Regions from separate parts of the Staphylococcus delphini genome, predicted to be linked through region 3. Evidence: riboswitches for the same ligand, from Rfam matches in the RefSeq annotation. Region 3 holds a riboswitch; each other region holds the start of a gene.

Region 1 (7,959 bases), 800 kb from region 3:
GTGTGGCATTCGATTATGTTCATACATTTCATCCATGCCAATGACCTCCTCACTTTCATGACATATACTTAACATATTCTATAATAACCTAAACCGAATCACAATACACGATTCAGCATGCTCAAAAATGTAAATGGCTGATATGCTCACGTGCCTTAAGATTCATGAATTTAACATAAGTATCGTACGCTTTATGACTTCCTTTTCTTTCTCAAATATAAGATGTAAATCACCACAGTGGACAATCCAATAGAAGATAGCACCACAATAATCAAAGACATGATCACTTCAAACAGGCTATCTTTAGGTAAAAACTTGATAACGAAAGACATTGGAATGATAGATATGATATAAACCCACACATACCTTTTTAATTCTTTTTCTATATTTTCCATTTGATCAAATCCTTTTTAACTCGCACTTTCTCTATAGTATTCCAAATGATGTATGAAAAAAGCCGGTGACCTCTGCACCAGCTTTCCTCACAATCCTATCATTATTGCTCTACAGTATGCACACGAATCGTACCTTCAACCTCTTTATGCAGTTTCACAGGCACGTTGGTATAACCTAACGCGTGAATACCGTGTGGCAATTCCATTTTACGTTTATCAATCTTAATATCATGTTGTGCTTTCAATGCTTCAGCGATTTGTTTCGTACTAATAGAACCGAACAATTTACCGCCTTCACCCGATTTCGCTTTTACTTCAACTTCAAGCGCTGCTAAACGTTCTTTTAACGCTTTTGCATCTTCAAGCTCTTGTTGTTTGTCTTTTTCAATACGTTTATTTTTTTGTTCTAACTGTTTCAAGTTCCCCGGAGTTGCTTCAACAGCATAACCATTTTTGATTAAGAAGTTGTTCGCATAACCCACCGGTACGTCTTTAACTTCACCTTGTTTACCTTTACCTTTAACATCTTGTGTAAAAATCACTTTCATGATTCGTCACTCCTATCCAATTGTTCATTAATCGCTTGTTGTAATTTTTCGATAGCCGCTTCAACAGTCACGCCCTCTAGTTGTGTTGCAGCGTTTGTGAGATGACCGCCACCGCCCAATGCTTCCATAGTGAGTTGGACGTTGAATTCGCCAAGTGAGCGGGCAGACATACCGACGAGATTTTCTTCACGACGGGCAACGACATACGCCGCTTCCACACCATCAAGACTCAACAATTCATCTGCTGCTTGGGCCACAGTCACAGGATGATAGATTTTATCGTCTGGACCATGTGCGATGGCGATACCGTTCTCTTGTAATTTCACCGTACGAATCAACTCTGAACGGTTAATATACGTCTCAATATCATCTTTTAAGAAATGTTGCGTTAAAATCGTATCGGCCCCATGCGCACGGAGATAACTTGCTGCATCAAATGTACGTGAGCCCGTACGCAATGTAAAGTTACGTGTATCGACGATGATACCTGCATACATGACCGTCGATTCTAAGCGTGTTAAGCGTTGTTCAGTCGGTTGATACTCAAGTAGCTCCGTCACGAGTTCTGCGGTAGAGCTTGCATATGGCTCCATGTAGACGAGTAACGGACTTGAGATAAAGCTTTCGCCACGACGGTGATGATCAATGACCACTTTACGATTGGCTTTATTTAAAATGTTCTCGTCAATGACCATTTCCGGTTTATGCGTATCAACGACGACAAGTGTTGTACGAGATGTCATCATATTCCATGCATCATCGGACGTCACAAAGCGCTCTTTCAATTCAGGCTTTTCATCGATTTCATCCATCACACGACGTAATGTAGGGTCGATGTCAGACTCATTTAACACGATGTAGGCTTCCAGATTGTTCATCATCGCAAATCGTGTGACACCAATCGCCGCACCAATCGCATCTAGGTCTGGGCGCTTATGTCCCATGACGATGACTTTGTCGCCTTCTAATAAGATGTCTTTCAGCGCATGGGAAATGACACGCGCTCTCACACGGGTACGTTTTTCCATCGGGTCAGTCTTACCGCCGTAAAAACGGACGTTGCCATTCATATTTTTAATCGCAACTTGGTCACCACCACGCCCTAACGCAAGATCAAGACCAGATTGTGACAATTCACCCAAGTCAATTAAGTTTTCTGAGCCTTCACCGACACCGATACTTAAAGTGAGTTGTGCACGATAACCGACACTTTTTTCACGAAGCTGGCTTAAAATATCAAACTTTGTCTCTTCTAATTCACGTAAAATACGACGATTCAAATAAGCAATAAATTGATCGGAACTGTAACGCTTGAAATACACATTATGTTCTTGTGCCCAACGACTAATGACACGTGTCACCATCGAGTTGATTTCAGAACGTTGCGTATCATTCATATTTTGCGTAATTTCATCATAGTTATCTAAAAATAATGTCGCAATAATCGGCTGTTGATCATCGTACGCTTGTTGGATGGTTGCTTCTTCCGTCATATCTATAAAATACAAAATGTGTTCTTTTTCTGAATAACGGACACGATAGGCATATGCACCATCGGCTATTTCAATTTCTTTTGCTTTTTCGAGTTGCTTTAAAATATTCGGGTACACTTCATTGATCGAATCTGAAATGACATTCCTTTCAATCCGCTCTGACATGAAAGGGTTGACCCACTCAATTTGATCATTTTCATTTAACACAATCAAACCTAGTGGCATCGTTTTGACTGCACGATCACTACCTACTGATATTTTGCCACTCAAATCATCTAAATAACGATCTAAATAACGATAGAAACGTCTAAAAATGAAGACACTGATAATGAGCATGACAAATAACAGAATAGCAGCGATAAACGCAAGCCACTGATTAAAGAAAAAGGATAGACCTACAATGATGATTGCTGTAACGGTAATCACTAAAAAAGGTACGATCAACGCTTTCTTCATTGAATGACGATTCATCTTGTCACCTCTTATCGTTTTTTATCATACGTTTTAAATTCAATCCCAAATCGAGTAAACCAATGAGGCGTGTCATTGGATAAAATAGTACACCGACAATCACTAAAATCACTTTTAACGCGCCGGGCATTCTTTTAATAGATGCAAAGAAATGAATAAAACTTAAACCTTGAATCACTAATAAGAAACCTAAAACGATTTGGAAATTAATGCCAATGCTGTTCGGCGTAGTGGCAGGTTGTGTTGTAATCGTTGTTAATAATGCCAATGCATACATAATGAAAACTGAACGCTTCATTTGCCAGAAAAATAGTGGGCGAAATACAGGTGTTGCCACTTTGAACTTACGTAAAATCGGGAAAATGATAAGTAATGTAATGAACGCATAAATGGCAATCGCTACTACAATCATCCCTGGCAGCTGTATTGCAAGTTGTTGAATCGAATTGTTTAAAATCTCTTGCGCTTGTTGATCTAAATTTTCTAACTCTGCAGCTTGATGCATGATTGCACGATACGGTTGCAATAAGTCGTCAGCATACGGGATTTTTTTCAAAGTTTGTAAAATCATGATTGCACTTAATGTTAAAACACTTGCCACGAATGTCGTTAAATATAAGATGCGCTCTTTAGATGCACGTTGGATTAATAACTGACTGATGACCATACTTAAAACTAAAATAATGATTAAAAATGTCATCACAAAAACGTTGCCTGTGAGCGTTGAGAGAATAATCGCAATAAGTGCGACTAAGCCAAACGAATGCTTAGATTGGTACCATAAAACGATACCTGGGATTAAACTAAAGCATGCCAAAATGATTGCTAATCCAGGCATAACATGTATAACTAAAGTCACCGCTAACAACGCCACAATGCTGATTAGGGTTGCTTTAGGATTAATTTTCGAAAACAAAGACGCCACTTCCAAACTATTATAGTCTATAAATTCTATTTTACAGGCTTTGTAATATCAATACAATTTGCGCCACATGATTTCACGCGTCTTACAATTGAATTACAAAACGTCACTTTCTTGAACACATTAGAAAAGCTATATTTTAGCTATTATCCCTAAAATATAGCTTCTTGTCTAGTATTCTTAGTTGACGCAATTATAACAAAAATGTAACGTTTTCGTCTAAAGTTAGCGTCTAAATCGTGAAACTTTTAGGAAATGATAAAGGTACGGCGCCCAATCATTAAAATTCAATAAAAAGCCATCATGCCCTACATTATCAGGCACAAAGAAATGGCGATGATATTTGAAATAACAGCCTAACGCAGCGACTTGGTCATCTGGATACAACAAGTCATCTGTAAAGCCGAGCGTGAGTACTTTCGTGTCTAATGATTGGAATACGTTTGCGACATCATCTCTACCATGGTGAATGTCATGACTGTCTAACACATCGAGAAGTGTTAAATAACATTGTAAATCAAACTGTTCTTTAAATTTATCACCTTGATGCTTTTGATATAACACGACTTCATCAGGTGTGAAGCGGGCGTCATAACTTTTAGAGGACCGGTACGTTAAAAAGCCGAGTTGTCGCGCGATACTTAACCCTTCTTCTCCTGCTAAATGAATGGCTTGTCTCGCTATTTCATTAAACGCCCTACTATAAGAAGACGTCTTTTCAGTAGCTGCTAAAATGACCGCCTTTTTCACTTCAAATTTTTGATTGTAGAGGAGCTCCATCACTTGCATGCCACCTAAAGAACCGCCGATGAGAATGTCGATTGTTTGATGACCGAGTGCTTCAATGCCTTTTTCGAGCGCACGCACAATATCTCGCATAGTGAGCTTTTGTGGAAAGTTTGGATCTGTTAAACGAGAACTCGACCCAAATGGACTGCCAATCACGTTAAATGTCAGAAACTGGTAATCGTGAACTGGCATATACCCCCCGTCAATAATTTCTCGCCACCACCCTGGATTGTCTTCTGTACCATAAGTGAGATGGTTGCCTGTCAACGCATGACATACGACGACGAGTGGCTGACCAGGATAACCTACATATTCATACCGAAGTTTCAAATTTTCAATCGTTTCACCTGATTCTGTCGTAAATGCACCTAATACTAATGTGTCCACACGATAATTCACCATTTTAGTCTGCCCTCCCTCTAAAAATTAAAAACGTTGTACAACCTTTGACGGCTATACAACGTTTGTAAGTCAGTTTTTAAATGAACTTATCATCCACATGACGTGGTTGGTTGTAGCACCGTACTTATAACGATAAGTGGTTGCTGAAGTGTCACTGGGCCAAATCCCTCAACTTCTCTTAATAAGCTTATTTTTAATAAAGTTATGTTGTGTCTTTAATCATACCGTAAACCTATCACGTATGCAAATGATTGTTAGAATAATCCGATAATTCTCAACAATGCCACACTGACCATACCGACAATAACTGTTATCGTTAAACTCCTCGTCCAAAAAGCAATGATAAGTGTCGGAATGAGCGCGATGATAAAGTTCCAATTCAATGTATAACCCATCACGCCTTCTTGTTGCTGAATGAATCCATCGACCACTAACGCAGTAAATAATGTAATTGGAATAAACGTCAGCCATTTGAGCACCTTGTCAGACAGTTCCATACGTGAAATCATGACAAAAGGTGTGATTCTGATGAGTAAAGTGCCCAGTCCTGCTAAAAAGATCGTCCAAAATACGTACATGCTCATCGGTCAATCACCATCCCTATCGTCGCACTTAAAGTCGATGCAAGTAAGATTGCTAAATACGAAGGTAAAAATAGACTGAGTAGCAACATCATAACAATGACGATTGCAACTAAGTAGAGATAGACCCGTAATTTCGATTTCGTAATACCTTCAAATTGTGAAATTGCTAAAAAGATAAACATCGCTGTAATCGCGTAGTCCAAGCCAAATACTTCTGGATGTTGGAAGAAGTCACCTAACAATCCACCGAGCACAGTAACCAATGCCCAAAATAAGTAGGCCAGTAAATTTAAGCCATACATCCACTGATATGTTATCGTGTGTCCTTTCGAATAAGGCGTGATCGCAACAGCAAATGTTTCATCCGTCAACAAAGACCCTACCCCTACCCTATGTATAAAATGATCATGTTTGAAATTTGGCGCCAATGTCATGCTTAATAAAAACATACGGCTATTGACAATCATCGCAGTGAGTACAATGACCCAGATCGGCGTTTGTACGGCAATGAGTGCGATAATAATAAATTGCGCTGCCCCTGCATAAACGAGTAAAGAGAGCAGTAATATTTCTAAAATGTTGAATCCTGATGCGACACTCACAATTCCAAATGAAAAGCCTACCCCAGCATAGCCTAGTACAGTAGGGAGACAATCGCGGATGCCTTGTTTAAATGTAGTGTAAGACATTGAGACTCACCCCCTTGAAAATTATTCTTATTATAGTACAACATATGTTATTACGCTATCAGGTCAGTCTTACCTTATACAACCCTAAGTCTACCCTACCGTGTAAAAACACCGATAAAAAGGCGTTTATATAGATTTGAGAATATTAAGATAACGGGTAATGAGGTGCGTCTTCTTTTGTTATTTTAATTACTTTTTACCCTCCCCTACCCGCTTCACATGCTAAAAAATCAGGAGCTCGAATAATGAAAATCCGAGCTCCTGATTTGATTTCAGCTATTCTTTATTTGGTTGTTCGTAACGTCCATTTTCATTTTACAGTGGTTTAATGACTGTTTGACCACCCATGAATGGGACTAACGCTTCAGGCACTGTAATCGTACCATCTTCATTTTGATAGTTCTCTACAATCGCCGCAAACGTACGACCTACTGCTAAACCTGAACCATTTAACGTATGTGCATATTCAGGTTTGGCATCTTTATCACGTTTGAAACGGATGTTGGCACGACGCGCTTGGAAATCTACACAGTTTGAACATGAACTAATCTCTTTATAGTCATTGTAGCTTGGTAACCATACTTCTAAGTCATAAGTTTTACTTGCACCGAAACCAATATCCCCTGTACATAAAATCACGCGACGGTATGGTAAATTCAATGCTTCAAGAATTGCTTCTGCATTTGATGTCATTTCTTCTAAAGCATCCCAAGAATCTTCAGGTTTTTCGATACGTACCATTTCAACTTTATTGAATTGGTGAAGACGGATTAAGCCACGTGTATCACGGCCAGCTGATCCTGCTTCACTTCTGAAACATGCTGATTGACCTGTAAACTTAGCTGGTAAGACACCCGGCTGTACAATTTCGTCTCTATAGTAGTTTGTCAAAGGCACTTCAGCAGTTGGAATTGTGTATAAGCCTTCTTTTTCTACTTTAAACAGATCTTCTTCAAATTTAGGCAATTGACCTGTACCGTACATCGCTTTAGCATTCACTAATTGTGGTACCATCATTTCGCGATAACCGTGTTGTGTCGTATGCATCGTAATCATAAAGTTCATTAACGCACGTTCTAACTTAGCACCGTCATTTGTTAAATAAACGAAACGTGCACCAGAGACACGTGCGGCACGGTCAAAGTCTGCCATTTCTAGTGATTCTACTAAGTCCCAGTGTGCTTTCGCTTCAAAGTCGAACTCACGTGGTGTTCCCCATCTTTTAAGTTCTACGTTATCAGAATCATCTTCACCTTCTGGCACATCATCGTGAATAAGGTTTGGAATACGTGATAAGATGTCATTTAATTTCGTATCCGCTTCTTTTAGCTGTGCATCGATATTTTTAATTTTTTCGCCTACTTCACGTTGCGCTTTAATCGCGTCATCCGCATTTTCTTTATTACGTTTCTTTTCAGCAATTTGTTGAGAAGCTTTGTTACGTTCTGCTTTTAATTCTTCAGTTTGTTGGATGTAATCACGGCGTTGTTGGTCTAACGCTAATACTTCATCAACAACTGCAGGATCCATTTGACGTAACGCGATTTTCTCCTTAACTCTCTCTGGTTCATTTCTGAATAATTTAATGTCTAACATAAGTCGACTTCCTTTCATAAAGTAATTTAAAAATTTAAGGAGGATCACTCAAAATAAAAAACCACATCCC
Region 2 (7,959 bases), 1.4 Mb from region 3:
ATGGCTTCAAACCATTATCAATTGCGTAATTGGAGTTCATAATCACCGCATCCCCTTCATTATTGTTGTACGTTTTTGGTAAGAATTCCGCTCCTTGTTGGTTATCGAACTCAAGATGCTTTTTGTTTTCCACAATGTCATCTAACTTTGCATCTTCAATTTTCACACCATCTTTAATCTTAATTAATCCCGCTTTAACGAAAAATGATAAGAAACGGCCTTCCTCAGCTGGGTTATTTGAAATATAAATTTTAGCGCCATCTGGCAAGTCTTTTAAACTTTTATGTTTTTTACTATAAACAGCCATTGGTGTCGTTAATACTTTGCCGACTTCTTCAATTTGATAACCGTGCGACTTTTGTTCAGCTTTTAAATAAGGAACGTGTTGGAACATGTTCGCATCGACATCACCTTTGTCTAACAGTTTATTCGGAATTTTATAGTCATTGACTTCACGCACTTCAACGTCATAGCCTTTTTTCTTCATAATCTCAGCAGCCTTTTTCACAACTTGCCCATGCGGTGTTGGTGTCGCTGCTACAACAATTTTTTTACTGTCGCTTTCATTGCTTCCTTTACCACATGCTGCTAAAACGAGCACTAATGCCACCATTGCCGTTAAAAATACTGATAATTTTCTCATATGTATCATACGCTCCCCTCGTATTCTGTTCATCTTCGTTATAATGAATGTGGTGTGATAGTGAAGCCTTTTAACTGACTTTCACCTGATCACACCACATCTTATTTTTATTTCAAATCATACCTCAGGGCGATGCACCTTATTCTACAGGTAATACAGCACCGTCATACTTTTTCTTAATGAAATCTTTAATCTCTTTAGAATGTAAAACTTCCATTAACGCTTTAATTTTCGCATCGTCTTTATGGCCCTCTTTAACAGCGATTAAGTTTGCATAAGGGTTGTCTTCCCCTTTTTCAACAGCAATTGAATCTTTTTGAGGGTTTAATTTTTGTTCGATCGCAAAGTTAGAGTTGATGATCACAGCATCACCTTCATCATTTTGGAACGTTTTTGGTAAAAATTCTGCAGCTTGTTTGCTATTAAATTTGATGTTCTTTTTATTTTCTACAATGTCGTCAAATGTTGCATTTTGGATTTTAACGCCATCTTTAATTTTAATTAAGCCTGCATCTACAAAGAATTTTAAGAAACGACCTTGTTCAGCTGGGTTGTTAGAAACGAAAATTTCTGCACCATCTGGTAAATCTTTTAAGCTTTTATATTTGTGTGAGTAGACAGCCATTGGTTCGATATGAACGTCACCTGCAGACTCGATTTTGTAGCCTTTTTCTTTTTTCTCAGTGTCTAAATATGGTGTATGTTGGAAGAAGTTTGCATCTAATTCTCCAGCATCTAATAATTTGTTTGGCGTTGTGTAATCGTTAATTGTTTTAATTTCTAAATCGTAACCTTTATCTTTCAATAATGGTTTCGCTTGTTCTAAAATTTCTGCATGTGGCGCTGGTGATGCCCCTACGACAATTTTCTTATCATCTTTTTTATCTGCTGTTTTATTTCCACACGCAGCAAGTCCAATGGCTAAAGCTAAAATAACAATAATCGATAAAATTCTTTTCATTCCACATTCTCCTTAATCATTAGCGTTTATCAATTCTATTTGTAATCCAATCCCCAAGAAATTGAATTAAAAATACTAAAATTAAAATTAAAATCGTTGAAACTAAAATCACGTCATTTTGGTTACGTGTGAAACCTGTCAGATAAGCAAGGTTACCTAATCCTCCAGCACCGATAACTCCGGCAACCGCAGTCGATCCTACTAACGCAATTGCTGTCACAGTAATCCCTGAAATGAGTGCCGGCAATGACTCTGGAATTAACACTTTAAGAATAATGTTCCAAGTTGTTGCCCCCATTGAACGTGCCGCTTCGATGACACCTTTATCAATTTCTTTCAACGCAATCTCAACTAAGCGTCCATAGAATGGTGAAGCACCGATAATCAATGCAGGTAACGCACCTGTCGGACCACTAATCGTACCGAGCACTAAACTTGTGAACGGAATTAAGAGCAAGATTAAAATGATAAATGGAATCGCTCTGAATAAGTTCACCACAAACGATACAATGCTATAAAAGACACGACCGATTTTGGATTCGCTTTTCGATGTTAAAAACAAAATGACACCTAGGATCAGACCTAACACGAACGAAAATGCTGTCGAGATGATGGTCATATACAATGTTTCGTACGTTGCTTCCCATACATCTGGCCAACGTACATTCGGCATTGTAATCATTTCTTGCAAGATTTCGCTAAAACTTTTACCCATGACTGACCACCTCTATCTCAACATTTTGTGCTTTTAACTCTGCTTGAATTTGATCAAAGTTAATGCTCGAAAACTGTTCAATGTGCACTAATAAATAACCTAATGTGCCCGTTTTAGAATGCTTAATATTGCCTTCTAAAATATTCACTGAAATCCCGTGTGTTTGCGTTAAGTGTGACACCACTGGATGCGTCGTATTCTCACCAGAAAAAATGAGTTTAGCCAACACTTCATCTTTGCCTAATTTAAAGGTTTGCGCTAAATCTTCACTGTCATCACTCGGTTTCAAATCATCTTGAACGAATCGACGTGTCACTTGATGTTGTGGATGCTCGAAAATGTGTGACACTTTGCCTTCTTCAATCACACGACCATTTTCCATGACTGCAACTTCATCACAAATACGACGAATGACGTGCATTTCATGTGTAATCATAATAATTGTTAAGTTTTTCTCGTTTTTGAGTTGTAGTAATAAATCCAAAATTTCATCTGTTGTTTGTGGGTCCAACGCACTTGTCGCTTCATCACACAACAATACTTCTGGATCGTTAGCGAGTGCACGCGCGATACCGACACGTTGCTTTTGTCCCCCTGATAATTCGGATGGATACGCATGTTCTCTCCCTTGTAGCCCAACGCGAGACACTAATTCTAATGCTTGTGCTTTCGCTTGGCTTTTAGGCACACCCGCAATTTCAAGTGGAAAAATGATGTTATCGAGTACAGTTCTTGACCACAACAAATTGAAATGTTGGAAAATCATACTCACTTTTTGACGTTTTTGACGTAGTTCAGCTGGACTTAATTGCCCAATGTTATCACCGCCAATAATTACTTCACCTGACGTTGGTTTTTCTAAATAATTAAATAAACGGACTAAAGTACTTTTACCTGCACCTGAAAATCCAATGATGCCATAAATCTTGCCTTTCCCAATTTCAAGATTGACACCATCTACAGCAGTAACAGATTTCGTCTTGCTTTCGTACTTTTTCACTATATTTTTAAGCGTGATCATACTGTTCCTCCCCTGTGTTGCTACTTTAAAAATTTTCGAAAAAAAAATGCTTTCCCCTTTTAAAGAAAAAAGAGAAAGCATAAATATGGACGCTTTTCTCTCATCTTCAAAAGTAAATCGTTACTTTATGTGAATTGGCACCATTTCTAAATATAGACGGTTGCCGGGCTTCATAGGGCACATCCCTCCACCACTCTGGATAAGAGTTTTCTGACTATTCGATTGATTATTATATTATCATCGTCACTCACTGTCGTCAATGACTTTTTTTAATTTTTCTAACAAATAAGGCACGGAATGAAATGCATAGATGCGCTCTACTTCTTGATCGTAGCGCATGATCATTAAAATAGGGACCGATTGAATTGCTTTTTCTTGACTCCACTCAGCGTGATAATTCAAGTCTAACTTCACAATCGGTAACTGGGTGATTTCATTCGCGATATCTAGCATACGTTCTGACATTTTACATGTGCCACACATCGGTGTATAACCAAAAATCAGATGCACACGTTGATTAAAATGCTCAGATATATTGTTCAATTGCTTTGAAACACTCTTCATATGAATACTTCCCTTTTACATAAAAGTCTTGCTTCACTTTAAAGTCAAAATGCTGCAATACATTTGAGAGGTAATCGCGGGGACAACGGGCAACTTCACTATATTTTGTATCTATGAAAATATCAGTACTTTCACTCAAATATGTCGTAAACCATTTGCGAATGCGACGACCTTCTGCATCTGCATCAACTAAAATGTAGACTTGTTTATCATACAAATATTCAATCATATTGTCTAACTTTTCGATTCCCATCGTGCCATGTGTACAAATGATTTCGACAGGTTCCAACAACACCTCTTGAACACGTTTTTTATCAGATTTCCCTTCAACAACAATAACCTTATGGATCATCGTCATGGTCTTCACCTTCTAAAAAATATTTGAGTATAAAAAACTCCTTGATAATTAAATTACCCAGGAGTTCTCATTATGATATTATTCGCCGATCATTTTTTCGTAACCAGCTGCATCTAATAATGCGTCTAGTTCACTTTCGTCTTTTAATTCAACTTTAACCATCCAAGCTTCCTCGTATGGTGATTCGTTCACTGCTTCTGGTGCATCTTCTAAGTTTTCATTCACTGCAACGACTTTACCAGAAACTGGAGAATATAACTCAGATACTGTTTTAACAGATTCTACACTACCAAAAGTTTCACCTTCTGTTAATTCGTCTTCAACTTCTGGAAGCTCAACGAAAACGATATCCCCAAGTTCGCTTTGCGCAAAGTCAGTAATACCAATGATTGCAGTATTTCCTTCAACTTTTACCCATTCATGTTCTTTTGAATATTTTAATCCACTTGGCACTGCCACTTGAATCCCCTCCTATTTAATGATTACGGTTACAAGTTAATCATGACACATTGCAACGGTTCAATCAACTATTTTATGACACCCAAATGTCACGATAGTCGGCTTCTTTAAAACCAACTGTTACCGTATCACCCGAAACCGCAAGTGGTCTTTTCACTAACATGCCATCAGATGCGAGTAATTCTAATTTTTCTTCATCACTCATCTCACCTAATCGATCTTTTAAATTCAGTTCCTTATATTTTGCACCGTGCGTGTTGAAGAATTTTTTAATTTCTAAATCTGATTTTTCAATGATTTGACGAAACTCTTCTTTTGTCGGTGTATGTTGTGTAATATCAATAGGTTCAAAGCTCACGCCATTATCTGTTAAAAACTTGGCTGCTTTTTTACAAGTTGTGCAGTTTGGATATTGATAAAATTTAATCATCATTAAACCTCCTCGTTCAAATTAATTTAAATATAACAAATTATTATTTAAAATGCTTGTTTTTAGTAAGCATAATTCAACATATATGATGCTTTGTATGCCTGCTATACATTGTTCGAAATGCGATTGGTGCTGTGAAGTCGGAGTTTTTTCAGAGTATTGTGCATGTCATAGAGCTTATGTAAATTTTTAATGAATAGTGCTGAATTTACCCGCATTTTCTTTTTTGAACATGTCAAATGCATACGATTGCCGTTACTTTCTTTTTTTTGAACATGTCGCTTGCATACGATTGCCGTCTTGGACTCGCGTTCCCAGGGGCTGAGGGGAGGTTGTGACAAAAGCGCTTAGGATTTGAGCAGAACCGAGCGATGAGCAAAATTGATTTCCAAATTTTGCCGAAATCGCGGGAGTTCTGTCGAAAATCCTGCTTTTGGAACACCGTTTATTGATTCCCAGCGCACCCATTCATTGTGATTTTCCGGTTCAACTGATCCCTCGGGAGTCTCGTCCGTCCGGCAATCATGCATGAACAAGTGCATGGAGAGTGGACATTCCTATTGAACTGACTCAGATAACGTCACCTAGCCAGCTACTGTGTTAAGCATTGGCACTATCAAACATAAAGGACCACGTACCATTTTTCTCATTTACCTCGGGAGTCTCGTCCATCTGGCAATCTTCTGCGTTAAACATTTGGAAAGAGGTAATGGCATGCTACTTAGTGAGTTAATCGTATCCGTATAAGGTCTCTCACTTACATTGCCGTTCTTGCATCACAGGGCCATGAAAAAAATTACTGAGGCGGAAAAAGAAACGCGCAACAACCTTATCTTATACACAGTTGTAACGAAAAGAGCGCAATTTGAGATGTAGAAGCGCATAATTTCATGAATCCGACTCATTTAATGTCATCAAAAAGTTATGCCTCTCTTATACCTATTTTGGTTGTTATGTTAGGACGTGAGCAAAGCCAAGAGATGCTCAACATTGATTTCCAAATTATACCGAAATCGTACTATCTCGTGTTTAGAATGAAACGCCACTCATTATGTAATTTTTATGTGGTGATTCGAAGGACAACTCTCTAACATACTTTAATCATATGCATCAAAAAGTCGAAAACTGAGCTCGCACTAACGATTTACGACCCTCACATCTTTTTCAATACTCAATTTACAAAGATGACTTCTTGGGTAAAATTCGTTATAATATCGTTACTCAAAAGTTAAAAAAGGAGAGTTCTAACATGCAAAGTATTAAAAATATGGAATCATTTAACGAAGTGATACAATGCAATGAGCCTGTCATTGTTAAATTCGAAGCAGGTTGGTGCCCAGACTGTAGAGCAATGGATATGTGGATTGACCCTATCGTTGAAAAGTATAACCAATACAAATGGTATGCAGTGAATCGTGATGAATTAGAAGACGCAGCAACACAATATGAAGTGATGGGCATTCCAAGCCTTTTAATTTTCCAAAATGGCGAAAAGCTACACCACTTACATTCTGCCAATGCTAAGTCACCTGAACAAGTCGAAAGCTATTTAGCTGAAAGTTTAGGGTAACCTAGAACAATAAATCAGAGGGTAGTCCGTAAATCACAATCCCCTCATTTAATGAGATGATTTACGGATTGCCTTTTTCCTACGATTTGTCAATGGCTTATTAAAAGTAGCCCTAATAATACAATGTTTGAGAAAAAAATAAATTTACCCTGTTCATTAAAGATGCAGCCTTAATGAACAGGGTATTTTAAATGACAGCATGACAAGATGAAAGTATTTATATTTAAAATTCTGTCATGATTCCTCTGTTTTTTCGTGGTACTTTGCGATAGTCGGTTTCCTCTTCCAAATCGGTTAAATAAATAAACCCGATTAACTTTTCATCTGGCCCCACACCAAATGCTGTACGTACTTTAGGTTTAAAAATATACTCGGGTGTTTTCCAACATGTCCCGATTCCTTTTTCATACAGTAATAAAAGGAGATTTTGCGCAAATGCCCCTACCGCTAAATAATTTTCATTTTCTTCACGTTGTCGTGCATCACATTTCATCACAATTGCAAGGAACCCACCTAGTTTCGTCACTGCCTCATAATGACTTTGTTGCTTTTCGAGATCTCTCGGAAAAGCATAACGCGAAATTTCACGACTCATTTCAGCAAGTTTATGCTTTGGTACATACACAACACGCCATGGCTCCCTCATCCCATGATTCGGTGCGTCTGCCGCTCCAAAAATTGCATCCTTTAATGCTGTTTCGTCTATATACATATCTCTGTTGAACTTCTTTATACTTCTTCTCGATTGAATCGCTTGTTGGAGTTCCATTCTATCTACCCCTTTTTGATTGATAACCATTATCAATTATAAACGACAGGGTTTTAACTTTCAAATATACTGTATAGCGGTAAAACTTGTGCCAATGTTTTTACGTGAAGTTGGCCTGGTGCAACGCTGTCAGACAATGCACCATAAGACAACGCGCCACCGAACGTGTTTTGTGCCGTTCTAGAAATCAGTCCGAGTTGCCCCATTGAAATTCCTGTCACCCATTGTTGTAATGCTTCATGCGCCTCACTTAATGCTTGTAACAATGTTAATACATCTTGTTGTGTCTTGGGCATCACCGCAACCTTTAAATGATTCGCCCCCAGTTTCGACATATGATAATACGTCTTCTTCAGCACCTCTATCGTAGGCGTCATTTCAAAATTATGATAAGACGCAATCGACACTTTTCCACCTTGATGAATCGCTTCCACCACTTGACGACGGTCATCTTGATCAGGTTCCCATT
Region 3 (7,959 bases):
CATCCAATTAATAAAAAAATAATATAATCATTTCATGCTGAATGGTCATTTCACCGTGAGTAATTTTTCTAACACCATTTCGTGAAATCGCTTTCTATAAAAACAGAAAAATGTGTATAATGATTTTTAAGGAAAAGTGAAAAATGATATTGAAGCATCCTAGTGCCTATCATATTATATTTATACACAATAAAGAATAAATATAAATCATAGGGGAGAGGGATTCAAATGGAAAAGAAAGTCAAAGTTAAAAAAGATATCAGTGTATGGTACGCTTTGTTAACACTTGCGATTATGATTAGTGCGATGCTATACACAGTTGTTAAGCTTCAACAGCCGCCCCACCTGCCTTTATTAATTGGAACATCTGTTGCGATTATCATTACAATGGCGCACGGTTATCGTTGGGAAGAAGTTGAAGAAATGATGTATAAAGGGATTCGTCATGCTTTACCCGCTGTCGTGATTATTATGCTCGTTGGTTTGATTATCGGGGCATGGATTGGCAGTGGTGTCGTTGCGGCAATGATTTACTACGGTTTAAAATTGATTTCCCCTACATATTTCTTAGCTGTAGTCGTGGTCATTTGTGGTATCGTATCGTTAGCAATCGGCAGTAGTTGGTCTACGATGGCAACGGTCGGTGTGGCATCAATGGGTATCGGTATGAGTATGGGCTTGTCACCAGGTATGGTTGCAGGAGCAGTAATATCGGGCTCATATTTTGGTGATAAAATGAGCCCACTTTCAGATACGACCAACCTTGCCTCAGGATTAACGAATGTCGATTTATTTGAACATATTCGTCACATGTTTTATACGACAATTCCAGGTTTGTTGATTTCATTAATTATTTTCTTTGTGATGGGACAAATGTATGGCAGTGATCATTTAGAACAACAAAAAATTGATACGATTATGAACGGTATTCAAGATGCATTTGTCATTTCACCGTGGTTGTTGTTAATACCTCTCATTGTCATTGTTGCTGTTGCATTCAAAGTGCCAGCCATTCCAGCAATTGTTTTAGGGATTGTGTTAGGATTCTTTACCCAAATTTTTGTACAAGGCGATACACTCGTTAACGCGGTAAAAGTGTTACAGACAGGCTTTACAATCGATTCAGGTAATCAAACGATTGACGAATTGTTTAATCGTGGTGGTCTCGAATCGATGTTCTATACGATTTCGCTGACATTGGTTGCGATGACGTTCGGTGGCTTATTGGAATATTCTGGCATGTTAAAAGCGCTGATTTCTGTCGTATTAAAGTTTGCGAAAAATACAGGTTCATTGATTGCATCTGTTATCATTTCATGTGTCGGGACAAACTTATCTTGTTCTGAACAATATATTTCTATCATCGTGCCGTCTCGGATGTATGTCTCAACATTTATTGATAAAGGACTCCACCCTAAAAATTTGTCACGTGCATTAGAAGATGGAGGAACGTTGACATCTGTATTTGTCCCTTGGAATACGTGTGGTGTGTTTATCTTTACGACATTAGGCGTTTCTGTCAGTCAATACGGACCATTTGCGATATTGAACTTTATTGTGCCAATTATTTCGATTATTTACGGCTTTACAGGTTTTAAAATTATTAAATTGTCACCAGCTGAAAAAACGTATTATCAACAACAAGAAGCAACAAATTAAGCAAACACTGAAAATGATATATGAAATGAAAAACGGGTATAATAACTAGAAAGAGGTGATGATATGCCAATCGTTTATTACGATGATCGTTGTATTTATTGTTATAATTATGCCATTTGGTTAATACGTCATGGACTTTCTAGAAGTTATCAGTTTGTGCCGTTAAAAAGCACAGCAGGGGAGGCGTTGAAAAAAGCGCACCCTGAAGTGTTGGATTATAATAGTGTGGTACTCCAAGAAGGGGACCATCTCACATTTCAATCTACAGCGATTGCGAAATTGATTTTTACGTTAGATGGTTATAAGTGGTTAGCTGCATTACTGTGGCTCGTTCCAAAACCGTTGCGTAATTTAGGTTATCAATTGTTTGCGGATAACCGTGATAAAATGTGGAAAACGACTTGGGCCAAAGCCAATACCTATGAACAGTCTTTTTTTAAACAAACCCAAGTGCCTACAAAAGAATAACTAAACTAGTAAAAACCCCGATAATGGCTTTCATGGTTATCGGGTCTTTTTTTATTTCTGTTTACGGGGTGTCTGTTACAAAAATAATGATTCATAATCAGCTCGAAGCGTGAGTACATCATAGTCATCTATAATTAATAAAACGAATGCATCTTTTTGTCGATAAAAAAACGTCTGAAACAAAATTGAGTCATAAAAAAACCACCTACATGTTTATGTCAGGTGGCTTTTTTCATCATTATTCAGCGATTTCTAATGCGACTTCCATCATTTGTGTGAATGAATTTTGACGCTCTTCTGCTGTTGTTGCTTCATCGCGAAGTAAATGGTCACTTACTGTGAAAATACCTAATGCTTTTTTACCTGCTTTAGTCGCATTTAAATATAAACCTGCAGATTCCATTTCAACACCTAAAATGCCCATTTCAATCCATTTTTGGTTGAAGTCTGGGTTCGCATTGTAGAATGTGTCAGAAGATAAAATGTTACCTACGTGGGCACGCGCACCAATTTCATCTGCTTTTTCTTTCGCTTTCACAACTAAATCAAAGTCAGCGAGTGGTGAGAAGTGACCTGGAATTTGGAATTGATCAACGTAATCTGAGTTGGTTGATGCACCTTGACCAATAATAATATCGTAAAGTTGAATATCTTCTTGCATTGCGCCACAAGAACCGATACGAATAATTGTGTCTACATCAAAGAAATTGTATAGCTCATATGAATAAATACCGATACTTGGAATCCCCATACCTGATCCCATAACAGAGATTTCTTTTCCTTTATATGTACCTGTATAGCCAAACATGTTACGTACGTCGTTAAATTGCTCAACGTTTTCTAAAAAGTTTTCAGCAATAAACTTTGCACGTAATGGATCACCTGGCATTAAGACTGTTTTTGCAATTTTTTTACCATTAGGTTGAATGTGTGGTGTGCCTTGAGTCATCTAAAACATCTCCTTAATTCGTTATTATCACTTTAAAGATAACAGATGTATCGTTAAATGTCGACGAAGTTTTGAAGGGAATGCATGAATAAAAGTTGATGCATTGACAAATCATGAGGAATGCTTTCGTTTCACCAATCGGAGTCATTCGTATATAATAAAAGCGTATACAACAATATGGTAACTATAAAATGATATAGAAAAGAGGGAATAGCCATGAGAATGGTGGATATTATTGCTAAAAAAAGGGATGGACATGCATTAACGAAAGAAGAAATTGAATTTGTTGTCAATGGTTATACAAATGATGACATTCCTGATTATCAAATGTCTAGTTTAGCAATGGCAATTTTTTTCCAAGATATGACTGATGAAGAACGTGCATACTTAACGATGGCAATGGTGGAATCAGGTGACCAAATCGACCTTTCTAACATTGAAGGGATTAAAGTCGACAAGCACTCAACAGGTGGTGTAGGTGATACAACGACACTTGTTCTTGCGCCATTAGTTGCCGCATTAGATGTGCCAGTTGCGAAAATGAGCGGTCGTGGGTTAGGTCATACGGGTGGCACGATTGATAAATTAGAATCAGTAGAAGGCTTCCACGTTGAAATTTCAGAAGAAGAGTTCGTAAAGTTAGTGAATGAAGATAAAGTAGCGGTTATCGGTCAAACAGGTAATTTAACACCAGCAGACAAAAAGATTTATGCGCTTCGTGACGTCACAGCGACAGTGAACTCTATTCCATTAATTGCGTCATCCATTATGAGTAAAAAAATTGCTGCCGGTGCTGACGCGATCGTATTAGACGTTAAAACAGGTAACGGCGCATTTATGAAAACGGTTGAAGATGCTGAACAATTGGCACATGCCATGGTTAAAATTGGTAACCAAGTTGGACGTCAAACGATGGCGATTATTTCTGATATGAGCCAGCCACTCGGTCGTGCGATTGGTAACGCGCTCGAATTACAAGAAGCGATCGATACGTTGAAAGGTGAAGGGCCTGAAGATTTAACAGAACTTGTCTTAACTTTAGGTTCTCAAATGGTCGTACTTGCTCAAAAAGCGAAAGATTTAGATGAAGCACGTGGTATGTTACAAGAAGTGATTGATAACGGTAAGGCACTTGAAAAATTCAAAACGTTCTTAAGCAACCAAGGTGGAGACGCATCTGTTGTCGATGATCCATCAAAATTACCAACAGCACAATATCAATTTGAATTACCGGCCAAACGTAGCGGTGTTGTTTCAGAAATGATTGCCAATGAAATCGGTATTGCTTCCATGATGTTAGGTGCAGGTCGTCAAACAAAAGAAGATGTCATTGACTTAGCGGTAGGTCTTGTATTGAACAAAAAAGTCGGTGATCGTGTTGAAGAAGGCGAATCATTATTGACGATTTATGCGAATAGTGAAGATGTAGAACAAGTTAAACAAAAATTGTATGATAACATTACGATTTCAGACCACGCAGAACAACCACAGCTTATTCATACAATCATTACTGAATAAAGGATGATAGGATGAAACAATTAGGTAGAATCGTATTAGGTCTCGAATTTATGGCCATTGGTGTCTTGCATTTTACGAAAGAGCGCCAATTTAGAAATATTGTGCCAGCGTATTTACCTTTACGTAAAACAGCTGTACTTGTGACAGGCGTTTGCGAAATTGTGATCGGTGCGTTGTTAGTGTTACGACGCCCGTCAGACGCATTGAAAAATTGGATTAATGCATTTTTACTCGCCGTTTTTCCAGCCAACATTTATATGGCACGTAAAAAATTGCCGTTAGGTGACAAACCATTATCGGATACTGTGAGATATGGACGTCTCCCAATGCAATTTGTACTTATGTATATCATTAAAAAATTATAGTAAAAATAAACCGAGGAACCACACAGTGAAAGTCGTGTCGTTGCTCGGTTTTTTGAATGCTTATTTACCTGTACCAAAGACGTCATGCCATTGGTCACGTTGATCTAAAAAGACTTGGGCGATTTCTTTTGCACCTTCTAATGAGTGTGAAGCAGCCCAACCGCATTGAACTTCATTGCACGCAGGGACTTCTTCAGCGGCTAAAACATCTTGTAACGTTTGTTCGACAATGTTTAACACATCATCATAATCGGTATGGTTAATGAAAGAGACGTAGAACCCTGTTTGGCATCCCATTGGACTTAAATCGACAACCTTGTCTGAATGGTTACGAATATTTTCAGCCATTAAATGTTCTAAAGAATGGAGTCCAGGCATTTCCATATGTTCTTTGTTCGGTTGTTTGAAGCGAATATCATATTTGTAAATGTCATCTCCATTGAGCCCTTGAATTTTACCCGCAAGACGAATATATGGCGCGACCACTTTCGTATGATCTAAGTTAAAACTTTCAACGTTCATTTTTGGCATTGGTATGACCTCCTTCATGTTTAAATCCATTTTAACATATTCCAATCAAGATGAAAGGGGACGACAAAGTGTTCACATGCCGATATAATAGGGAAAGGAGCTTTAAACCTATTATTACGAGTCGTTTAATAGGGATTAAGGCTTTAAAAAATTTTTTTGTGACACAGCATAAAGGCGTCTCGAAATGAAAATGTGATGCAAAAAGGGTGAAATATAGTATGAAAATTTTGAAGAGTGTTAAAAATAACATGACAAAGTGCAGAAAATTCGTTAAAATAATTACAAAATTGAATCAATATTTATCAAGAGTGGTGGAGGGAATTGGCCCGATGAAACCCAGCAACCTCATCGTACGGCGATAAAGGTGCGAATTCCAACAGTGTAAATGCTGAAAGATAAATGAAGGCAGAGGTGTTATCACATATATACATCAGTCACACTTATCAATGTTTGTGTTGGATGTAAATGGGGATAACATTTTTTGTTTAAGGAGGAGTAACACGGTGACAACGGTAGAGCAACGTATTTTAGATTATATCGATCAACATAGATGGGCTTATATAGATATGAGTCATCAAATTCACGGACGTCCGGAACTCGGTAACGAAGAAATTTTTGCATCACGTTTGCTGATTGAAAATTTGAAGGAACATCATTTTGAGATTGAGCGCGACATTGCAGGACATTCTACAGGCTTTATTGCGACATATGATTCGGAAATTGAGGGACCGACTATTAGTTATCTCGCTGAATATGATGCATTGCCAGGTTTAGGGCATGCGTGCGGTCATAATATTATTGGCACATCAAGTATGTTAGCAGCGGTTGCATTAAAACAAGTGGTAGATGACATTGGCGGTAAAGTCATTCTATTCGGTTGTCCGGCAGAAGAAGGTGGCGAAAATGGGAGTGCGAAGGCATCATACGTACGAGAAGGGCTCTTTGATGACGTCGATATTGCTTTAATGATCCATCCGGGTAATGAAACGTATCCGACCATTCCAACACTTGCTGTAGACGTACTAGATATTAAATTTTACGGCCAAAGTGCGCACGCTTCAGAAAATGCTGAAGAAGCACGCAACGCTTTAGATGCGATGTTGAGCTATTTTAATGGGGTCGCACAACTCCGTCAACACATTAAAAAGACTGAACGTGTGCATGGGGTCATTTTAGATGGCGGTCAAGCAGCGAACATTATTCCTGACTTTACGCATGCGCGCTTTTACACACGTGCTACGACAAGAAAAGACTTAGATGTCCTCACTTCAAGAGTGCATGATATTGCGCGTGGTGCGGCGATACAAACAGGATGTGATTTTGAATTTGAACCGATTCAAAATGGCGTGAATGAATTCATTAAATCACCGTTGCTAGATCAATTATTTGAGCATTATGCCACGGAACTCGGTGAAGAAGTCAGTCATGATGATTTTGGTTACGGTTCGACTGATACGGGGAATGTCAGTCATGTCGTGCCAACGATTCATCCACACGTCAAAATTGGACCAAGAAGTTTAGTCGGTCATACCCACCGTTTTCGTGAAGCAGCCGCTAGTCCAATGGGGGATGAAGCACTCATTAAAGGCGCGAAAATGATCGCATTAATGGGGGCTAAATTAATACAAGATCAAACGTTATTAGCAGAGATACAAAAGGAGCATCAACATAAAAGGGAGAAATGACAAAATGGTACACAATATTCAATATCGAAGTCAATTAACCATGGGAGAAATTTATGACACGAACATCGTTTACACGTCTAGACCCTCATATGTTTCGAATCCTTGGCTCGCACCAGATGAACATCAATCCAACTTTTTAACAGGGCGTGAATTACTAATTGCACAATTGCCAGTCATCGTGCACGAAGCGAGTGTCACTGACAAATTACAACAGTTATTCCAACTCATAGGGCGAGACATTCCAGAAAATGTCATTACGTTTCACGACCAAGAAAGCTATGAATACACATTAAAACAACTGACAGAAGAGCAATCACGTTTAATTTATTTCCAATATGTCCATGGAGATAATATTGTTGACGCGAAGCACTATGCGATGGACAAACAGTTATTCAAAGACTTAAACAATAAGTCATTCATTCCGAAATGGACAGGTGGCCAATATATACCTGAGCGTGAAATTGTCGCATTTCAAGATTTCAAAACAGCAGTCCGACAATGGGAATTGCCACTCGTTATTAAACCAGGAGACGACTTGCCGACAGCAGGGGGGTACGGCGTCATGATTTGTTATAACGAGGAAGATTTGGAGAAAGCCATCGCACGTGTTGAACAAGCAGAAGCAGCGACAGACACGTTAATCATCGAACAATGTATCGAAGCTGTCGATAACTATTGTGTCCAATTTGCGTGGCACCCCGAAGACGGTATCGTGTACTTAGGTTCTGCCAAGCAATTGACGAATGCATATGGCTTTTATAACGGCAACATTAATGCGATCGAT
Region 4 (7,959 bases), 410 kb from region 3:
TGCATTAACGACATTTTCCACTTTTCAATTAGAACTTGTCACACTCGCACAGCAGTTAGACTGGTTCACTTTAATCATATATGGATTGTGCAGCTATTGTGGCGGCCTCATCTGTTGTTTTTTAGGCTACAAATTAGGGGGTGTGCGCGCATGAATATATTTTTAGTGGCATTGGGCGGTGGCATCGGAGCTGTATTACGTGCCCTCATTAGTGTGACCACATCACGTTATATGAACACGTCATTTCCTATCGCGACGTTGGTTGTCAATCTTATCGGTTCGTTTTGTATTGGCTATTTCAATCACTTCACTTTGTTATCACCTGAATTAAAACTGTTGATCATCACAGGTTTACTCGGTGGTTTTACTACATTTTCAACATTAACTTTGGAACTCTTTCAAATGTTGCATTCAAAAATGTGGGGCCGATTCATTGGGTATAGCACATGCCAATATATCGGCTGTTTTGTACTCTGCTTCATCGGCATGCAGTTGTAGAAACTTAAAACCTTATGTATAAATGGAAAGGAGCTAGGACATAAAAATTTTTGATGCTATTGATGCAATATTTTTGTTAAACTTGCCCTCCCTATGATTTGTGGCTTTAGATTGCCTTCACGGCTTCGCGTTCTTCCTAGGGGCTGGCCCTACAACTAAATTCGGCTTGATTATAGTGTACATTTCGTGGTAGCCGAATTGGATTTTCCGGACCAGCTGATCCCTCAGGAGTCTCAGCCCTCTGGACAATCTTATATGAAATACAGCGAAACTGAGGGCAAGTTTATGAAATCAAGAAAACAATAGCATCAATTTTTATCCCATTAGCCATCATTTTCCGACTGTTCTAAAGTCATTAATGAACCATCAACCTATGAATGGATTGAGGCTTAATTTTTTCAAGCCCCATCCCTCGGTATACACAACAAAATATAGTAAAGGAGCTGAGGAATCTTAATGTCTCAGCTCCTTATCCTACGATTTGTCAAGGGCGTGTTAATTAAAAATGACATTACTGAACTAAACCGTCCAATTTTTACTTTTTTGAATAAGGTGTTATGATGTATATGATTATATGGTTTCGTTAGTGTGGTGCTTTCTGATAATCATATAATTTATCATTGACTATCAAGTAGTGAATGGTCTTTAATAAGCGATTGATACTCGCTATTACGGCAGTCTTGTGGGGTTTCCCATGAGGCTGCTCTCTTAATTTGTAATAATAATCCACAATATGGCTTTGATAATGATTTCTTCCCCTAATAATGTTCATAATGATTAAGTACAATAAACGTCTTGCTTTTTTATTTCCTCTTTTGTTGATCGTATCCCTACTTTTTGAAGTTCCTGATTGATACCGTTTAATATCAATACCTACAAATGCATTCAATTGTTTATTTGTTTTAAAATTTCTAATATCACCAAGCTCCCCAATAAGCAATGCAGCTGTGAGTTCTCCGATGCCAGGAATTGAAATAATGTTTTCAAACTCAGTCGTATTTTTTGCTAGATCAATCATTTCCTGATCAAATACTTTCTTTTCTTCTATCGCAATAAGCAGTTTGTCACATAGGTATTGGACTTTTTTTATGAGAAAAGAAGACTTGTCCACATTCGGAAAAGTATTATTCTTGATCTCAATTAATTTTTGGACATACTTGTGAGCTTTATTAACTGAAATGCCTTTATCAGTTGAATGAAGCACTTTTTCGACTAATTCATCATCAGACAACATGCTTACATAATCAGGATGAGGGAATGTTTTAGCTATATTTAATGCGATTTTTGAATATCTGTTAGTAAATAACTTTTCTAACCCTGGAAATGTTTGATGTAGTGTTTCGACTAACTCAACTTTGAGACGATTTTGGTTCGTCTCCATTTCTAAGTGAAAGCGTGCACGTTCTCTCAGTTCAAAGTATATCTCTTCGGACTGACGTTGTACCTTTGAATCTTTCATTCTAAAGGCAAGAAGTGCAAGTTTATGTGCGTCTGATTTATCTGTTTTCCATGATCTTAATGAACTCATTTTGAACTTGGCTTCTAGGGGATTCATTTCTAAGTAATCTATTTTGTGAACTGTACAGAAGCGTTTCATGCCCCTTGAATAAATACCTGTTGATTCAAAGAGGATAAATAGGGAATCAAGATGCTTGATATAATTTTCAAGATGACGATAGCCATTTTGATTATTTTGAATGACCAATTCTTTAACCAAAACTTCATCCTTATAATGTGCGACCACACTTTCTGACTTACTTACATCAATGCCTAAACAGTTGATAAAAATCATACCTTTCTTTATTGAATTGAGAAGATTTTAACTTTACTTAGCCTTTTTCATTTCATTTTCCTATACACGGTTTCTAGAACCCAACATACTTCAATCGAATTTCAAAAGGAGAGTAAAGCTGATCAGTTTATTTTACGGATTCAAAGATCCACGGAGCTGCTCGATCTACTTCTCTCTACAACTATAAAAAATAGCTGTGAAGAAATCTATCGTCATAAATTTCTTCACAGCTAATCTTAGTATGTTTAATATATCAAAAATTAATATTGACGAAAAAATGTCGACCATTACTTTCCATCAAAATGTAATGGATCAGGGCCAATGCGACGATCTTCATTCAATCCATCTAAAGCTTCCATTTGGCCCAGCGATAATTCAAAGTCAAATACGTTTAAATTCTCTTCAATACGACTTGGTGTGATTGACTTCGGAATTGTCACAACACCATGTTGCACGTTCCAACGAATAATCACTTGTGCTGGTGACTTACCGACTTCAGCAGCCACTTGCTTCACAGTATCATCTTCTAAAATTTGTGCGTTCATTAATGGTGACCAAGATTCCATATGGATATTTTGCGCTTCTAAATATACGCGTAAACGTTTTTGCGTTAAATATGGGTGGAATTCCACTTGGTTAATGACCGGTTTAATCCGTGAAGTTGCTAATAACTTATCCAAATGTTCTACATTAAAGTTACTTACACCGATATTTTTCACTTTTTGATCGTGATATAGATCTTCCATCCCTTTCCACGTATCAATCATGACATCTTCATCTAAACCTGGCCAATGCACTAAATACAAATCTAAGTAGTCGAGTCCTAGGCGGTCTAATGAAGCCTGATAAGCCGCTGCAACATTTTCACGACCGTAATCAGATAACCATAATTTTGACGTAATAAACAAATCTTCGCGCGTTAAATCCGTTTCCGCTAAAGCTTCGCGAATCCCCTCGCCCACTTTTTCTTCATTTTGGTAAATCATCGCAGTATCAATACTACGGTAACCACTTTTAATCGCATGTTTAACCGCTTCTTTTGCAGTATCATTGTTTTCAACTCGAAAGACGCCTAAACCCACTTGCGGCATTTGATTGCCATTGTAAAATGTTACATGTTTCATATGTCATCGCTCCTTTGTAATCTAACCCTATCGTATCGAATCGTGGCGTTATTGCGCAATCAATACAACCTAAAATATAGAATATCACCCACCCAAACAAAATAAAAAGAGCCGGAGATCACACTCCAGCCCTAAGGATATTTAATTAAATGATTCAATTTCGTCCATAATATTTTGTAAATCGTTCACATCATACTGAATACGTCCGTGGAACACAAAGCGATTGAAAAACTCATTCAACTGTTCCGGACCTACCAATACTTTTGTAACACCTTGTGACGCATAATTTGAAATTGTGACATCATCTTCATGACGCGGATTGAAATATAAAATCGGTGTTGGTGTATATTTCAAATCCAACTCGTGTTGTAACTTCACAGCTAACGCTTCCACATGCGCTAAACGGTTTGTGTAATCTACCACTGACAATGCATTGTGAGATGCGTCGCTTTGATCTAACACAACGGTTTGCGGCGATTGTGGGCTTAAGTTCAACGTTTTAAACACTTGTTCCATCATTGGATTGTCAGAAAACTGCTGTTGACTGATGCCTTGATAAACATGCCCTTTTAACAATTCTGAATCAATTACATAAAGGCCTGTGCGTGTTAAAACGAGATGACTGACACGTGTAATGTCTTCTAAATCATTCGTCGGTAAAAAGATATTCGCCATGATATGCATATCTTCTGGACGGATTCTCTTTTCTTTGACTAAACGCTCACGAATGCCAAGTAAACGCATATCTGTCACGTATTCACTATGATTTTTAGAGAATAGTTTCAGTGCATCGATTTCTCTGTTTTTAGAAGATACCATTGTTTCGTATTCTTCTTTATGACGTGTTTCAGCTTTTTTCTTGTCGATGCGGACTTTTTCAAGTTCTTCTTGATGTTCGTGTGTTAATTTATCTTGTTTTGTTTGATATTGATTCGCATAAGTTTCTTTCGCCTTCTTTTTGCTTTTCAATGCCACTAAGAACAAAATAAAGAATAATGCTGCTACAACAATCGCAGCAATGAGGCCGATTTCCATTGGACCAAATTGTGTCATGAGCAATACCTTCCTTTATCACTTTTCTACAGTTATTTCTATTATATTAAATAACTATAAAATTAGCGATAGTTATCATCAAGAAATTTATTTTAATGTCTTCACTGTTTCTTGTAAAACTTCAATTTTATCTGTACGTTCCCATGGCAATTGTACATCGTTACGACCAAAGTGACCGTACGCCGCAGTTTGTTTATAAATTGGCTTTTGTAAATCTAACATTTGAATAATACCTGCTGGGCGTAAATCAAAGTTTTGTCTTACCGCTTCGATTAACACATTTTCGCTTACTTTACCTGTACCAAATGTATCAATAGCAATCGAAACAGGTTGTGCTACTCCAATCGCATAAGCCAATTGAACTTCACATTTGTCAGCGAAGTGAGCTGCTACAATGTTTTTAGCCACATAACGTGCCGCATACGCAGCTGAACGGTCTACTTTTGTCGGATCCTTACCAGAGAATGCACCGCCACCATGACGTGCATAGCCACCATACGTGTCGACTATAATTTTACGACCCGTTAGACCTGCGTCCCCTTGTGGCCCACCAATGACGAAACGACCTGTAGGATTAATGAAAAATTTTGTTTCTTCATCTAACAGTTGTTCATCTACAGTTGGATAAATGACAAATGTTTTAATGTCATTTTGGATTTTTTCAAGTTCAATTTCTTCATGATGCTGCGTTGATATCACTATCGTATCAATGCGTTTCGGTTGATTGTTTTCATCATATTCCACAGTCACTTGGACTTTTCCATCTGGACGTAAATAATCTAAAGTACCGTTTTTACGTACTTCTGATAAACGTTTCGACAATTTATGTGACAAGTCAATCGGTAATGGCATGAATGTGTCTGTTTCATTCGTCGCGAAACCAAACATTAAGCCTTGGTCACCGGCACCTGTGTTTAATACTTCTTCGTTTCCTGCTTCACGGTATTCTAACGCACGGTCGACCCCTTGTGCAATGTCAGGTGATTGTTCATCAATCGCTGTTAACACTGACATCGTTTTGTAGTCATAGCCGTATTTTGCACGTGTATAACCAATTTCTTTGACAGTTTCACGAACGACTTTTGGAATATCAACATAAGTTGACGTCGTAATTTCACCAACGATTAAAGCCATCCCTGTCGTAACCGTCGTCTCACAAGCTACACGCGCATTCGGATCTCCTTTTAAAATTTCATCTAAAATTGCATCTGAAATTTGGTCTGCAATTTTATCTGGATGACCTTCAGTAACTGATTCTGAAGTGAATAAACGTCTGTTATATGTCATAGTAAACTCCTTTTTATTATGTATTACGAACATTCTCTATCTGAGCTCAATAAAAAAGAGCCTTTCAACACTATAAAATAGAGTGAAGGCTCTAACGTCCATTCGCTCTTATCGTTCAGACAAGTATTGTGTCTGCAAACGGTTTGGCACCTTTCTTCGTTAAAAGAGGTTGCTGGGTTTCATTGGGTCCATGTCCCTCCACCACTCAGGATAAGAGAATCCGTTAAAATCATATTACAAAACTTTATGGGTGATGTCAATTTCATCTTACTGGTCTTTTCAAAATGATGTTAGAAATACCTTTGTCATTTACATTTATTTTTCTACTTTGGTGTAACATTACTTTACTTTCTTTATTTTATCTTAATTTTTTTCTTAATTGAGTAGGGATTATTTAACGAATATGTTATACTCTTGAATTGTAAAGGCTTACATTGCCGAAATTACTTTGGAGGGATATTATCATGTCATTCGACAAACATGCGATTGAAACAGTAGCTAACAAGCCGAGTTCACATTTTCAACTCACAACGACTGAATTGTACAACAAAATTTTAAAAAGAAATGAAGCCGAACTGACAGAATTAGGTGCAATCAACGCAAAAACCGGAGAATATACGGGGCGTTCTCCAAAAGATAAATTTATTGTTGATAATCCGCAAGTTAAAGACGATATCGATTGGGGAGCGATTAACCAACCGATTTCAGAAGAGAAATTCTTGAATCTTTATAATAAAGTTGTGAAGTACTTAGACGAAAGAGACGAATTGTTCGTATTCAATGGCTATGCAGGTAGCGACCAAGAATCACAACTAAAACTCACAGTCATCAACGAATTTGCATGGCATAATCTATTTGCTCAAAACTTATTTATTAAGCCAACTTCAAAAGAAGAAGCATCCAAAATTAAAGCGGATTTTACCATTATTTCTGCACCGCGATTTAAAGCTGATCCTGAAGTAGACGGCACACGTTCTGAAACATTTGTCATCATTTCATTCAAACATAAAATCATTTTAATCGGTGGTACAGAATACGCTGGAGAAATGAAAAAATCCGTGTTCTCTATCATGAACTATTTATTGCCACAACAAGGTATTATGAGTATGCACTGCTCTGCTAATGTAGGAAATAAAGGAGACGTCGCATTATTCTTCGGCCTTTCTGGTACAGGTAAAACGACACTTTCAGCGGATCCAAATCGTAAATTAATCGGTGATGATGAGCACGGTTGGAATGAAAATGGTGTCTTTAATATCGAAGGCGGTTGCTATGCGAAAGCCATTAATCTTTCAGCTGAAAAAGAACCACAAATTTTTGACGCCATCCGTTATGGTACTGTGCTCGAAAACTTAGTCGTTGATACGCACGGTCACATTGATTTTGATGACAACAAATATACTGAAAATACACGTGCCGCATATCCGATCAACTATATTGATAACATTGTGTTACCTTCCAAAGCATCACATCCAAATACGATTATTTTCTTAACAGCAGATGCGTTCGGCGTACTGCCACCGATTTCAAAATTAGATAAAGACCAAGCGATGTATCATTTCTTAAGTGGTTTTACATCTAAGTTAGCAGGTACAGAACGTGGTATTACAGAGCCACAACCATCATTCTCAACATGTTTTGGTGCACCATTCTTACCATTACGTGCAGAAGTCTACGCTGAATTGTTAGGAGACTTAATCGACAAACACGATGTAGATGTATATCTTGTCAACACAGGTTGGACAGGTGGCCAATATGGCGTCGGTAACCGCATCCAATTAAAATACACACGTAAAATGGTCAATGACGCAATTAACGGTAAATTAAAAACAGCTACATTTGAAAAAGACGACATTTTCGGTTTATCGATTCCAACTGAAATTGAAGATGTCCCAACAACGATTTTACAACCTAAAAATGCGTGGACAGATCCAGCTGCATACGAAGAACAAGCACAAAACCTTGTCAGTCGCTTTAAAGAAAACTTCAAAAAATTTGGCGAAGAAGCACAACAATTAGAAGAAGCTGGTGGATTTAAAGGTTAATCAATAAAATAGCATGAAAAAAAGTAGTGTTCATTTCTTGTTCAACAAGAGATGACACTACTTTTTATTTGGTTGAAACTGAGCTGTTTTAGTACCTATCTATTCTTATGAAGCACTGACGCGACCTAGAATATCACATACCCCCCTTTTTATTACATCA

What was found. A riboswitch is a leader RNA that binds a small molecule or an ion and turns the genes downstream of it on or off. The one in region 3 is predicted to bind S-adenosylmethionine.
Region 1: another riboswitch for S-adenosylmethionine. It lies ahead of metX (homoserine O-acetyltransferase MetX); the one in region 3 lies ahead of EL101_RS03650 (M20 family metallopeptidase).
Region 2: another riboswitch for S-adenosylmethionine. It lies ahead of EL101_RS10465 (methionine ABC transporter ATP-binding protein); the one in region 3 lies ahead of EL101_RS03650 (M20 family metallopeptidase).
Region 4: another riboswitch for S-adenosylmethionine. It lies ahead of metK (methionine adenosyltransferase); the one in region 3 lies ahead of EL101_RS03650 (M20 family metallopeptidase).

What each region holds. Positions count from the first base shown of each region.
Region 1 is NZ_LR134263.1:12,880-20,838, reverse strand. Features, by position in the region: gene dnaB (replicative DNA helicase) at 1-36, opposite strand, end outside; gene EL101_RS13380 (DUF6007 family protein) at 192-395, opposite strand; gene rplI (50S ribosomal protein L9) at 497-943, opposite strand; gene EL101_RS00075 (DHH family phosphoesterase) at 940-2,907, opposite strand; gene EL101_RS00070 (DUF2232 domain-containing protein) at 2,912-3,823, opposite strand; gene metX (homoserine O-acetyltransferase MetX) at 4,055-5,020, opposite strand; SAM riboswitch class I at 5,104-5,208, opposite strand; gene EL101_RS00060 (AzlD domain-containing protein) at 5,275-5,604, opposite strand; gene EL101_RS00055 (AzlC family ABC transporter permease) at 5,601-6,293, opposite strand; gene serS (serine--tRNA ligase) at 6,609-7,889, opposite strand.
Region 2 is NZ_LR134263.1:2,229,267-2,237,225, forward strand. Features, by position in the region: gene EL101_RS10450 (MetQ/NlpA family ABC transporter substrate-binding protein) at 1-643, opposite strand, end outside; gene EL101_RS10455 (MetQ/NlpA family ABC transporter substrate-binding protein) at 783-1,604, opposite strand; gene EL101_RS10460 (methionine ABC transporter permease) at 1,624-2,319, opposite strand; gene EL101_RS10465 (methionine ABC transporter ATP-binding protein) at 2,312-3,340, opposite strand; SAM riboswitch class I at 3,438-3,546, opposite strand; gene EL101_RS10470 (thioredoxin family protein) at 3,584-3,904, opposite strand; gene EL101_RS10475 (toprim domain-containing protein) at 3,867-4,262, opposite strand; gene gcvH (glycine cleavage system protein GcvH) at 4,341-4,721, opposite strand; gene EL101_RS10485 (arsenate reductase family protein) at 4,795-5,151, opposite strand; gene EL101_RS10490 (thioredoxin family protein) at 6,401-6,721, shown strand; gene EL101_RS10495 (nitroreductase family protein) at 6,945-7,490, opposite strand; gene aroD (type I 3-dehydroquinate dehydratase) at 7,544-7,959, opposite strand, start outside.
Region 3 is NZ_LR134263.1:811,838-819,796, forward strand. Features, by position in the region: gene nhaC (Na+/H+ antiporter NhaC) at 229-1,659, shown strand; gene EL101_RS03625 (thiol-disulfide oxidoreductase DCC family protein) at 1,723-2,127, shown strand; gene deoD (purine-nucleoside phosphorylase) at 2,366-3,076, opposite strand; gene EL101_RS03635 (pyrimidine-nucleoside phosphorylase) at 3,293-4,594, shown strand; gene EL101_RS03640 (DoxX family protein) at 4,606-4,959, shown strand; gene EL101_RS03645 (S-ribosylhomocysteine lyase) at 5,020-5,490, opposite strand; SAM riboswitch class I at 5,787-5,892, shown strand; gene EL101_RS03650 (M20 family metallopeptidase) at 6,057-7,175, shown strand; gene ldmS (L-aspartate--L-methionine ligase LdmS) at 7,180-7,959, shown strand, end outside.
Region 4 is NZ_LR134263.1:1,216,904-1,224,862, reverse strand. Features, by position in the region: gene crcB (fluoride efflux transporter CrcB) at 1-154, shown strand, start outside; gene crcB (fluoride efflux transporter CrcB) at 151-498, shown strand; gene EL101_RS05840 (IS110 family RNA-guided transposase) at 1,082-2,281, opposite strand; gene EL101_RS05835 (aldo/keto reductase) at 2,578-3,414, opposite strand; gene EL101_RS05830 (NERD domain-containing protein) at 3,556-4,467, opposite strand; gene metK (methionine adenosyltransferase) at 4,555-5,754, opposite strand; SAM riboswitch class I at 5,860-5,971, opposite strand; gene pckA (phosphoenolpyruvate carboxykinase (ATP)) at 6,219-7,799, shown strand.